4 regions of the Bacillus sp. PK6-16 genome follow, and region 1 is predicted to be linked to each of the others. Evidence: riboswitches for the same ligand, from Rfam matches in the RefSeq annotation. Region 1 holds a riboswitch; each other region holds the start of a gene.
What was found. Region 1 has a riboswitch for S-adenosylmethionine ahead of M1D66_RS11600 (M20 family metallopeptidase). Riboswitches for the same ligand answer to the same signal wherever they lie in the genome.
Positions count from the first base shown of each region.

Region 2: linked by a shared signal. The riboswitch ahead of M1D66_RS25495 (methionine ABC transporter ATP-binding protein) and the one ahead of M1D66_RS11600 (M20 family metallopeptidase) in region 1 are both predicted to bind S-adenosylmethionine.
Region 3: linked by a shared signal. The riboswitch ahead of M1D66_RS14215 (ECF-type riboflavin transporter substrate-binding protein) and the one ahead of M1D66_RS11600 (M20 family metallopeptidase) in region 1 are both predicted to bind S-adenosylmethionine.
Region 4: linked by a shared signal. The riboswitch ahead of M1D66_RS26225 (ABC transporter permease) and the one ahead of M1D66_RS11600 (M20 family metallopeptidase) in region 1 are both predicted to bind S-adenosylmethionine.

Region 1 is NZ_CP096511.1:2,253,154-2,256,355, forward strand. It holds gene M1D66_RS11595 (AAA domain-containing protein) at 1-1,583, shown strand, start outside; SAM riboswitch class I at 1,660-1,761, shown strand; gene M1D66_RS11600 (M20 family metallopeptidase) at 1,850-3,055, shown strand.
Region 2 is NZ_CP096511.1:4,973,112-4,976,313, forward strand. It holds gene M1D66_RS25490 (methionine ABC transporter permease) at 1-301, opposite strand, end outside; gene M1D66_RS25495 (methionine ABC transporter ATP-binding protein) at 291-1,310, opposite strand; SAM riboswitch class I at 1,434-1,540, opposite strand; partial or broken gene M1D66_RS25500 (cysteine hydrolase family protein) at 1,783-2,347, shown strand; gene pruA (L-glutamate gamma-semialdehyde dehydrogenase) at 2,598-3,202, opposite strand, start outside.
Region 3 is NZ_CP096511.1:2,752,478-2,755,679, reverse strand. It holds gene M1D66_RS14225 (macrolide family glycosyltransferase) at 1-404, shown strand, start outside; gene M1D66_RS14220 (aspartate/glutamate racemase family protein) at 495-1,175, opposite strand; SAM riboswitch class I at 1,329-1,444, shown strand; gene M1D66_RS14215 (ECF-type riboflavin transporter substrate-binding protein) at 1,585-2,133, shown strand; gene M1D66_RS14210 (ABC transporter ATP-binding protein) at 2,144-3,202, shown strand, end outside.
Region 4 is NZ_CP096511.1:5,116,602-5,119,803, forward strand. It holds gene M1D66_RS26220 (ABC transporter permease) at 1-928, opposite strand, end outside; gene M1D66_RS26225 (ABC transporter permease) at 946-1,863, opposite strand; SAM riboswitch class I at 1,999-2,104, opposite strand; gene M1D66_RS26230 (DUF3951 domain-containing protein) at 2,274-2,489, shown strand; gene M1D66_RS26235 (hypothetical protein) at 2,506-3,009, opposite strand.

The DNA.
Region 1 (3,202 bases):
ATAGTCAACATGAACATATACGAAATCATGAAACGTTACTTGCGTCGAAGTTAGTTGAAACGACGAACGGATCTTGGGGTGAGGAAAGACTCTATTTAGAAGAGACACGCCAAGAGCTTCGTGAAAAAATCTTATCGTATAAAGCAACATCTGCTGATAAGAAGCGTATGCAGGAGATTGAAAGTGATCTTCGAAAGCAAAAGGCTAAAATTAAAGAAGTAGAAAAAGAATATATTGAAAATGCGAAAGTAATCGGCGCAACTTTATCGAAATGTGCCATTGATTCACTTATTTATGAGCGTACATTTGATTTAGTTGTTGTAGATGAAGTAAGTATGGCATATGTTCCGCAAATTGCATTAGCTGCTTCACTTGGAAAACGTATCGTCGTTTGCGGTGACTTTTTACAGTTACCTCCAATTGCGATGGCAAATCATGAACTCGTTCGCAAATGGCTTGGGGAAGATATGTTTTACCATGCTGGGATTGTTGAGTCTGTTAATAAATCAGAAGCACATCCGAACCTATTTATGTTGCAGGAACAAAGACGTATGCATGCAGATATATCGAAGTTTACGAATTCGTTTATTTATAAAAATAGAGTATACGATCATCCGTCTGTTTCAGAGCGTAAAGAACTTGCGCAATTGCAGCCGTTCGCAAATGAAGCGAGTGTTTTATTTGATACGAGCCAAATGGGAGCTTTTTCGTTAAAAGATGCTGCTTCTGGTTCACGTTTTAACATTATGTCTGGTTTAGTAGCAATGCAAATTATGTTAATCGGATTGTTAGACGGTGTGCAATCCATTGGTGTTGTGACGCCTTACAGAGCGCAGTCACGCTTTTTATCGACGTGTATGAGAGAAATGTTGCAGAGAACGAAATATCAAAACATACCAGTTTTAGCGGCGACAGTTCATAAGTTCCAAGGTTCTGAAAGAGATATGATGATTTTTGATACGGTTGACAGTTATCCGCAAGAACGACCTGGCGTATTATTCTTTGATCACAAAAACCATCGCCTCGTCAATGTAGCAGTGACAAGGGCGAGAGGGAAGTTCATTCAATTATCAGATTGCCATTATATGCGTAAAAACCTTTCGAGAAAACAAGCGTTATCACAATTAACAGCTCATATAGAACGTCACGGAAATGTGTATGATCGCACGACATCAAGACAATTGTGGGAACGAAAAATATCGAAACGTTTACGCTGGTTTATGGAAATGAATCTTGAGGAAACGAAAGGGCTATTAAAAGATATTTTAGCAGCAAAACGAAAAATTATTATTTCACTTCCAAGTACAAAACAAGTGGATAAGCGAGTATGGCAAGCGTTAATGCGTACAAATGCGCAAATAACAGTGTATAGTGACGGACCAGTTCCACTGAAAAATGTAAAGTTACAAAGACAAAATAAAGCATTCCCGTTCCTAGTAATCGATGATGAAATCTTCTGGGCAGGCGCACCGCTTACATCTCAAATGATGTTTGAAGGTAGTACGGAATTTCCGTACGTATGTGCAAGACTGCAAGCACCTGAGACAATTGGTGTATTAAAAGGATTTTTAGATATTCGGTAAATTCGGATAGGAATTCCTTGACTTTTACTTGGAATGAACTTAGAATAAAAAATAATTTAATATAATTTTATGAAAATTCTTATCACGAGAGGTGGAGGGACTGGCCCTATGATACCTCGGCAGCGGATTCGTTATGAATACTGTGCCAATTCCAGCAAGGTAACTTGAAAGATAAGAAAGAAGCTCATTTTGACTGTATATACAGAAGCCTCTTTCTATCTTTTAGAAAGAGGCTTTTTTACGTGAAAATAAAAGGAGGAAGAAAAATGGGAGCGACAGGAGTAGCGTCACAAAGAAAAACAATTGAAGAGAGTATCGAAAGAAATAAGGAAAAGTACATAGAAACAAGTCATGATATTCATGCGAATCCGGAGATTGGAAACCAAGAGTTTTACGCATCAAGAACGTTAAGTTTATTACTAGGTAGTGCAGGGTTTCAGTTGCAGCACAATATAGCTGGACATAAAACGGGATTTATCGCGCGAAAAAGCTCTGGAAAACAAGGACCGGCAATTGCATTTTTAGCGGAGTACGACGCTTTACCAGGACTCGGTCATGCGTGTGGTCACAATTTAATCGGCACAATTAGTGTTGCAGCAGCAATCGCATTATCAGAAACACTTGAAGAAATTGGCGGAGAAGTTGTCGTGTTTGGTACGCCAGCAGAAGAAGGAGGGCCAAATGGTAGCGCGAAATCAAGTTATGTAAAGGCAGGTTTATTTAAAGACATTGATGCGGCGCTTATGATTCATCCGAGCGGAAAAACAGCGACAACGAGTCCTTCACTAGCAGTCGATCCACTTGATTTTCATTTTTACGGAAAAACAGCTCACGCTGCAGCTTCGCCAGAAGAAGGGATTAACGCATTAGATGCGATTATTCAGCTCTATAACGGTATTAATGCACTTCGCCAACAACTTCCGTCAGACGTGAGAATTCATGGCGTCATTACAGAAGGAGGAAAAGCACCTAACATTATTCCTGACTACGCTGCAGCAAGATTCTTCATCCGTGCAGCAACGCGAAAAAGATGTGCAGAAGTAACAGAAAAAGTAAAAAATATTGCTGAGGGAGCAGCGTTAGCAACAGGTGCAAAAGTAAAAATCCATCAATTCCAAAATGAAATCGATGAATTACTCGTAACAAAAACATATAACGATATTGTAGCGGAAGAACTAGAACTATTAGGTGAAGATGTAAATCGTAAAGAAAGAGTAGGAATCGGTTCAACCGACGCAGGAAACGTAAGTCAAGTCGTACCGACAATTCATCCGTACATTAAAATCGGACCAGATGATTTAATTGCACATACAAATGAATTTAGAGAAGCAGCACGTTCAGAACTTGGAGATAAAGCATTAATTACATCGGCAAAAGCATTAGCAAATACGGCGTATCGATTAATTACGGAAGAAGGGTTGTTAGAGAAGGTGAAGGAGGAGTTTAGAGAGGCGCAGAGGAATCAAGGGTAAGGGGATTAAGGTACTTTTTTCGAATAGCAATCTAAATAATAAGTAGAGATATAAAAAAGAACATTGAAAATCAATGTTCTTTTTTTATTACTAATCATTAATTTTGTTGGATTTTCTCATAAAGGAAAAGCTTTTACTGTTAGCGGA
Region 2 (3,202 bases), 2.6 Mb from region 1:
ACGTCATCGGGAAAATTGCTGCTGCTGTTCCAATCGTCGTTCCGATAACACTTCTCGTTAGTGGACTTAACGCTACTAAAAAGATAATGAATGGTACCGGACGAATTGTATTAATTATGATGTTAAGAATAGAAAAGACCCATTTATTTTCTAAAAAGTTTCCTTTTCTCGTTACATATAAAAGTAAACCTAGCGGTATACCAAGAATTGTAGCAAATATAAGGGTTACAATTACCATTAAGAGGGTATCCCCCGTCGCATCTAGTATGCGCGGCCAAAATATACTCCAATCAACTCGCATGAGCTTCTACCTCCTTCAGCTGCACTTGCAGTCTTAGATGTTGTAATGCTTTTTGAATTTCCCTCTGCTCACCTTGCAACTCTACAAGAAGATTTCCAAATAGCACATTTTGAAGTTCAATAATATTTCCGTACAGTACATTTACATCGACGTTATAGTTTTTTGCGATATATGATAGTACCGGCTGTCCTGTCTCCTCACCAGTAAATGTTAGACGATAAATTTGACCACCATTTTGAATTTTCGCTAGAACACTTTCTGGTAAATGATCATTAATAACAGAACGTACAAAGTTTTGAGTCGTCTTTGTTTTTGGTTGTGTGAAAACATCGAACAGTTTTCCTTCTTCAATAACTTTTCCCTTCTCCATTACAGCTACACGGTGACAAATTTCTTTCACAACATGCATTTCATGTGTAATAAGAAGAATTGTTAAATTGTATTCTCGATTTACTTTCTTTAATAAGTTTAGAATTTCTGTCGTCGTTTCTGGATCTAAGGCCGATGTTGCCTCATCACATATAAGAATATCTGGCGATGTCGCAAGTGCTCTAGCAATGCCCACACGCTGCTTTTGTCCACCTGATAGCTGCTCTGGGTAATAGTTTGCTTTATCTTCTAACCCTACAAACTTCAGCAGTTCATTTACTCTTTCTTTTATCTCATTCTTTGGCACTTTCGCTAACTTTAATGGATAAGCAATATTTCCAAATACTGTTCTTGAATTAAATAAATTAAAACTTTGAAAAATCATTCCAATTCTTTGTCTCAGTTTACGTAATTCTTTCGTCGATAATGATGTAATGTCTTTATCATCTATTGAAATCGTTCCTGCCGTCGGTCTCTCTAACATATTTACTAAGCGTAATAACGTACTCTTTCCAGCGCCACTAAAACCGATAATGCCAAAAATTTCGCCTTTCTCAACTGATAATGTTACATCCTTCACCGCATGAACAGATTGCCCAGCTGATTCATACACTTTACTTACATTGTTAAAAGAAATCATTTTTCCCCCTCCTATATGCTGTAAAAACTTGAAGTAGAGCTTTCGAGGTAAAATAAAAAGTGCTCTCCTTCTTATCAACCATAAAGATAAGAAGGAGAGCACTTATATGTACTCGTTCACATCTTCTCATCTTCCAAGCCTTTATATGGCTTGCTGGAGTTAGCACGGTATTAAAAAAACCCGTTGCTGAGGTATCGTAGGGCCAGTCCCTCCACCTCTCTGGATAAGAATGTATCGATTTAATTGTCGTTTAATTAATTCTCATTATAGAACTCAGAATAATAAGAGTCAATACATTTTTTAGAAAAATATTAATTATTCCTTTATTAAAATTTTCAGATGAAACTTCATGAGAAAATAGTAACTTTCAAGGTTATTTAAAATTCTTCTTCCTCATATTTTTAAACAGGAGAATCCTCTCTACGAATTGAATAAATTTATTTGAATATGAAACTCGGAGGAAGATAAATATATGAAAACAGCTCTTTTACTCGTCGATATTCAAAACGATTATTTTCCAAATGGAAAGATGGAATTGCGTAATCCAGTAGAAGCAAGCGAATATGCTAATCAGTTATTACAACACTTTAGAACAAACAGCGAACCTATTCTTCATATCCAACACGTAGCTATAAAAGATGACGCTACTTTTTTCCTACCTAATACAGAAGGTGTACATATTCACGAAAGCGTACGTCCACTTAGAGAAGAAACAGTTATAGTCAAACATTATCCAAATAGCTTCCGAGAAACTAATCTTCTAGAGCAATTAAAACGTTTAAATATTGAACATGTCGTTGTATGTGGGATGATGACTCATATGTGTATCGATGCTACAGTAAGGGCTGCATTCGATTTTGGCTTTCAATGTACCGTTATACATGATGCTTGTGCTACAAAAGACCTTTCTTTTAAGAACGCTACTATACCAGCTGTTTACATTCACAATACAATTTTAGCTAGCTTAAATGGCGTATATGCAAATGTAATAAGCACGCAAGAATTTTTAGCTACATAAAAAACACTCCTTTCAGTGAGCAAAACCGAAAGGAGTGTTCCTTGTCGAACCATAGATTTTCTTTCAAATTGTATTATACAGGAAATTCTCAAAATGAATACTAAAAAATATGACTAATAAGTCAACTTTTCTCATCATTTTATCTCTGTTCACATGTTTATCCCGCTATTAATAGGTTTTAGCTCATTCCCTTCGAACGATGGTAGTATATAGGATTTCAATTTTAAAAGGAGCTCTTCACATTCTGTGAAGAGCTCCTCTACTATTTCTTATAAAGTTTCAGAAGTAGTTTTTGCTTGCATGTGAAGTGCTAAGTAATCAGGTCCACCAGCTTTAGAGTCTGTACCAGACATGTTAAAGCCACCGAATGGTTGGTAACCTACGATTGCACCAGTACATCCACGGTTGAAGTATAAGTTACCAACGTGGAAGTCTTCGCGTGCTTTTTCAATATGGTCACGGTTGTTAGTAATAACAGCACCTGTTAAACCGTATTCCGTATTATTTGCAATTGCAAGTGCATGATCGAAGTCTTTCGCTTTACAGAATGCTACTACTGGTCCGAAGATTTCTTCTTTCATTAAGCGAGCATCTTCTGCAACGTCAGCAACGATTGTTGGTTGGATGAACCAGCCTTTAGAATCGTCTCCTTCGCCACCTGCTAAGATTCTACCTTCTTCTTTACCAATTGCAACATAGCTCATTACTTTATCGAATGCAGCTTGGTCATTAACAGGACCCATGTTTGTACCTAATACTGCTGGGTTAGCAACTGTTAATTCTTTTGTTAATTCAACAGCACGATTTAATACATGATCATATACATCTTCATGGATTACTGCACGAGAACATGCAGAACATTTTTGTCCTGAGA
Region 3 (3,202 bases), 500 kb from region 1:
GTGATAGAAATGATATTTCAAAAATAAAGCAAACGCCAGATAATTTTATAATTGCTCCATACGTACCTCAATCAGAAATATTAAATGAAGCAGATGTTTTTATTACACATGGCGGTATGAATAGCGTACACGATGCCATTCATTATAATGTCCCATTTGTAATAATACCGCATGATAAAGATCAGCCTATGATAGCGCAAAGATTAACTGAACTGGAAGCAGCACATAGACTATTGAAAGAACATGTTAATGTGTACACTTTAAAAGAGGCCGTAACAGATGTACTTTCAAATGAAAAGTATAAACATGGTATAAGAAAACTTAATGATAGCTTTTTAGAATGTGGTGGTTCAAAAGAAGCCATTGCAGTTATTGAATCTCTTTTAAATAAAGTAAAACTTTAATTGGTGGGGCTTTACTGCCTGCAAATAGCGGGATAAATAGTCGTAACTGTATACAAGCATAGAGGTTCTCACCTTTATGCTTGTGTATTCTTATCCAGCAAATTGTACAGCAGTATTTGCATGTAAAAAAGCAGTATCAAAAACGGGAACAGTAAGATCATTTTGGGAGATGAGTAAAGGTATTTCAGTGCAGCCTAATAATATACCTTCAGCGCCGTTTTGAATTAATGATTTTGTAATTTGTAATAACCTTTTTTTAGATGTTTCTGAAATGATCCCTCTACTTAATTCATCTAATATGACATGGTGGATAAAAGTTCTTTCCTCGTCATTTGGGATAATTGTCTCAATGTTATATTTCGCTAATCGTGATTTATAGAAATCTTGCTCCATCGTTTGTTTTGTTCCTAATAGTCCGATACGTTTTATATTCTGTTCTACCATTTCTTTAGCACTTACATCACCAATGTGAAGAAGCGGGATAGATATTGCTTGTTCTACCTCCTCGGCAAATAGATGTACAGTATTTGAACACATTAATAAACATTCAGCCCCAGATTTTTCAACTTTCTTTGCAACTGTAACTAGTTCATTTTTCACTTCTTCATATTGATAGTTTTGTAATAAAGTAGTTACTTCACCAAAGTCCATACTATATAAAATTAGCTTCGCATTTTGATCGTATTGAGAGAGTGTAAGTGTATTAATATGTTTATAGTATAATGATGTAGATTCCCAACTTAATCCTCCAATCAAACCAATAACTTTCATAATGCATTCCTCCCGAAACGATTTTGAATTCATTATTTCACAATTCCGATAAGAATACAATGATTTAAATGTGCTATTTAATAAAAAATAAAAATAGTAAGAAAAGTGTTGAAATTTACATTCTTTAGTGCCATAATACGAATTACAAATTAATACTTATCCAGAGAGGTGGAGGGAACGGCCCTAAGAAACCTCAGCAACCCCTATGCAATTTTATAGGAAGGTGCTAATTCCGCAGAGGACACGATGTGTTTTTTGAAAGATAAGAGGATTCTTGAAAGTGAAAGAAAATGACCTCTTATGTAAGAGGTCATTTTTTTGTTGTATAGAAAGGGAGTGTCGATGCATAATTCATTTTTAAATTAAATATAGAGTAATAAAAGTTGACTAATATGAGAGGGGAATTGTCATGAATAAATTATCAACAAAGTTAGTAGTAGCAATCGGTATTGGAGCAGCATTATACGGGATATTAGGACTTTGGGGATTTTCTATTGCACCGAATACATTTATTAAACCAGCATTAGCTATATTAACTGTTTTTGGAGCATTATTTGGTCCAGTGGCAGGACTGTTAATTGGACTTATCGGTCATACCGTAACAGATACGATTGCTGGATGGGGTATTTGGTGGGGATGGGTTATTAGTTCAGGAATTATTGGTTTTTCAATGGGGCTTATTCAAAAAAGAGTTGGTTTTAGTGTGAAAAACGGGTCGTTTAACAAGGGAGATATTTCTTATTTAGCAATTACTGGGCTAGTTGGTATTGTCATTGCTATTATATTTGCTGGGGCATTCGATATTATTGTGATGGGAGAACCATTTGACAAAATTGTTATCCAAGTATTAGGAGCAACAATTTCCGATGTCATCGTTTTCTTAATACTTGGATTGCCACTTACAATTGGTTTGGCGAAATCCAATAAGAAACATACACATTTAAAAATTGAAAAGTAGGGATGTTAACATGCAACCAATTATTTCGTTTGAACAATTCACCTTTCAATATGGGCATGCTGCGCAGCCTACTTTAAGTGATATTACCTTTCATATATACCCTGGGGAAAAAGTATTAATTGCTGGACGAAGTGGTTCAGGAAAGTCGACATTAGCTCATTGTATAAATGGGCTAATCCCATTTTCTTACGAAGGGAATAGCACAGGTAACGTTTTAATTGCCGGTAAAGACCCAAGGGAAGGAAGTATTTTTGAACAAAGTAAACAGGTAGGAACAATTTTACAAGATCAAGATGCTCAATTTATTGGTCTGACAGTAGAAGAAGATGTAGCTTTTTATTTAGAAAATGAATGTGTAAAGCAAGATAACATGAAAAAGATTGTTTCGGACTCATTAAGAAAGGTGAAGATGCATACGTTTCATAAACAAAGTCCACATGAATTATCAGGAGGTCAAAAGCAAACAGTTTCTCTTGCTGGTTTATTAACAACGAATGCGGATATATTATTGTTCGATGAACCATTAGCGAACTTAGATCCACTAAGCGCCATACATACGATAGAACTTATGAAAGATATACATGAGCAGTATAATAAAACGATTGTTATTATCGAACATAGGATAGAAGAAATTTTAAAACTGGATTTAGACAAAGTTATATTAATTGATGAAGGTAAAGTCATTGCGATGGGAACACCAAAAGAAATCTTAGCGTCAAATATATTACCACGTATTGGCTTAAGAGAGCCTATTTACATCGAAGCATTAAAGAGATTACATTTTGATCGTAATAATGACGTAATATATCCAATGGAAAACCTTCAAAAAGAAAAGGTAAGCAACGTTATAAAAGAGTGGATGGAGAAACAAGTCATATTAGAAAGGAATGCTAAAAACAAGGAATTACTTAAAGTGGAGAATTTATCATTTTCATATCCTAATAAACAAAAAGTATTAGAAAATGTAAACCTTTTAATATATGAAGGAGAAATTGTGGCACTGTTAGGACATAATGGAGCAGGGAAATCAACATTAGCTCATAGTCTTATAGGTATAAACAAAATGAAA
Region 4 (3,202 bases), 2.4 Mb from region 1:
TTGGATCAATTGCATCTTGCAAACCATCACCAATTGCATTAAATGCGAACATAATGAGTGCAATCATGATTGCTGGGAAAAATAGTTGCCACCATTCTCCGCTCAATAATGTCCCGAGTGCGTCATTCGTCATCGTCCCCCAACTTGCCGCTGGTGATTGTACCCCAAGTCCTATAAAGCTTAAAAATGATTCTGAAAAAATAGCTGCCGGAATTGTAAATGATAAATTGACGATAATAATGCCTGTTAAATTCGGAATTAAATGCCCATATATAATTTTCATATGTGATGTACCTAATCGCTCTGCTGCAATAACAAACTCTCGTTGTTTTAAAGACAATACTTGTGCTCGAATGAGACGAGCCATTCCAATCCATCCCGTTAATGCAAGGGCGATAATAATGGTGAAAAGACCTGGTTTCATAACAATTAATAGTAAAATAACAATTAATAAATATGGGATGCCGTATAATACTTCAATTCCTCTTATAATCCACTCATCAATTAACGTTCCAAGGCGATTACGCCCTCTCACGTATCCACTAAATCCACCAATCAGTACACCAAGCCCTATATCGAGGGCAGCTGCTACTAATCCCACTGTTAGTGAAATCTTCCCACCAGCCCAAGTACGTGCCCAAATATCTCTCCCTAAATCATCTGTTCCAAACCAATGTTCACTACTCGGCGGTAAATTTGTTGCCTCTTTTACTTGTTCACTCGCAGTAAATGGCGTTAAACTTTCGCCAATAAGCGAGAAAACAATAATTAGCAATAACGTCACTGTTCCTAAAACTGCGATTGGATTCGATATAAACTTACGAAACACTTCTTTCTTTCTGCTAATCGTTTGCTGATTTTTATTTATCGTTAATTCTTTTTTCTCTTCATTTGTTAATAACTGGTCATTAATTTCATAAGCTCCCATTTTAATATCCCCCCTCCTTATGTAATAGAACGAATACGTGGATCAACAATACGGTGAATAATATCTGTAATGAAAATACAAGCAATTAATAATGCACTATAAAAAATCGTTGTTCCCATAATCACCGGATAGTCTCGGTTAAAAATACTATCTACAAAATATTTTCCTAGGCCAGGAATTGAAAAGATTTTTTCAATAACGAAAGTCCCTGTTAAAAGTCCAGCCATTAACGGTCCCACAAATGTAAGTACTGGAACAATCGCATTTCGAAGAGCATGTCTTATAATAATCTTCTTAATTGGTATGCCTTTTGCTCTTGCTAGCTTAATATAATCACTCTGCAGTACTTCGATCATATTAGAACGAACAAACCTTGTAATAACTGCGATTGGCCCTAACGCTAATGCAAAGGATGGCAATACTGTATGTTCGAATGTTCCCCAAGAGGCTACTGGTAAAAGCTCAAATTGGATAGCGAATACTTGTATAAATAGTGGTGCTAAAATAAAACTTGGAATAGAAATACCTAGAATTGCGAGCAAACTCACACTATAGTCAATTACTCTCCCATGATATAGAGCAGCAAATGTCCCTGCCGCAATTCCTACCAACAATGAAATAACAAGTGCTTGTAGACCAATAATTGCTGATGGACCAAAGCCAGTTGTTATAATTTCTGATACACCTTGCCCGGTTGATTGAACAGATTCGCCAAAATCAAAATGAACTACACCGTCTAAATAAGCAATATATTGATTCCATAACGGTTCATCAAGGTGATACTTCGCTCTCATGTTTTGGATCACTTCTTCAGGAAAGATTTTTGCATCTGATGAAAATGGATCCCCCGGAATAATATGCATAATTAGAAATGTCACTGTCGTAATAACCCATAGTGTGAACACCATAACCGATAATTTTTTAATTACATACACTTCAATAACCCCCTAAATACATGTTTTTACTTTGTTTTATGAATGTACTTTTCCATTACTCCCTTTTCTCTTTTTAGAATACAAAAAGCCTTGATCTTAAAAAATAAGATCAAGGCTTAACAAACAAAGGCCCATCACTTATCTTTCAAGACTTGCTTGCTGGAATTAGCACGGTGTTCTTATTACAGAACCCGTTGCTGAGGTGTCATAGGGCCAGTCCCTCTACCTCTCTGGATAAGTAAATTGCTATATTATTATTTAGTTCAAATTGTATATCTCGAATTATAATTCTGAAAAATTGAAAAGTCAATCTAATTGGATAAATTTAGAAAAGTCAGTTTTTAATTCTTTTATCGAAATTACAGTTTTCGGCTTATAATAAAAAGAAATGATATTAAAGGAGTTATAAGATGGACCCCTTACTTCTTGCTACTATAGGATTACCCTTAACAATCGTTATACTTGTCATCATCGGCTTCTATAAACTCTTTATTAAAAAGAAACGTATTACTTCTTTTTATACTCCTTTCGATAATATTACCGGGCAAACTATTTCCGAATTTCACGAAGAACAGAAGGTATTAGTATCCGAGGATGAAGACGGAGATGGTAAGAAGAAAAAATAACCTTGCATAGGCAAGGTTATTTTTTCGTTTCTGCTTGAAAACGTTTATAGTATGTCGATGCTGTTGCAAAATTAATTTCTATATCACGAATCAACGATGAATCTTCTTCTTTCGCTAACTTCTGTAATTTTTTCATTGCTTGTTCCGATTCATTCAAGAAACCGACATATACCTCATGTTCTTGCTCTTTCGACTTCGGAACACGAATTTCTTTTCGTATATGATCAATATCTTCTAACATGCTCGTTGTTACCTTTTGCACATCTTCTTTATATGTAGCAGTCGTTATTTCCTTACCGCCCTTTTCTTTTGCCACTTCAAATAACTGCAGTGCGTTATTAATTTCTTTATTCATTTTCAAATCGTATTTTTCATGTACTGCACGGTATTCTTTCATTTCTTCTGTTTGTTCTGTAGATTGCTCTACCTTTTCTTTCGGTTCTTTCGTATCCTTATTTCCATTACATCCTGCTAGAAGGATCATACTTCCCATTACAGCAATACCCAAAACCTTCTTCATCTCTTCTTCTCCTTTTATCTACAGCTACTACTCATTATAGTTTCTTTTATCTCCACTTGTTATTATACCGAGAACGCCCTACTTTTTACACTTAAGACGACATCGTAATATATATACCAACATGTTTGTCACAGTATCGTCACTTTATACAAATAACTTTTGCACTGCTTTACTACAGCACCTTACAAAACTA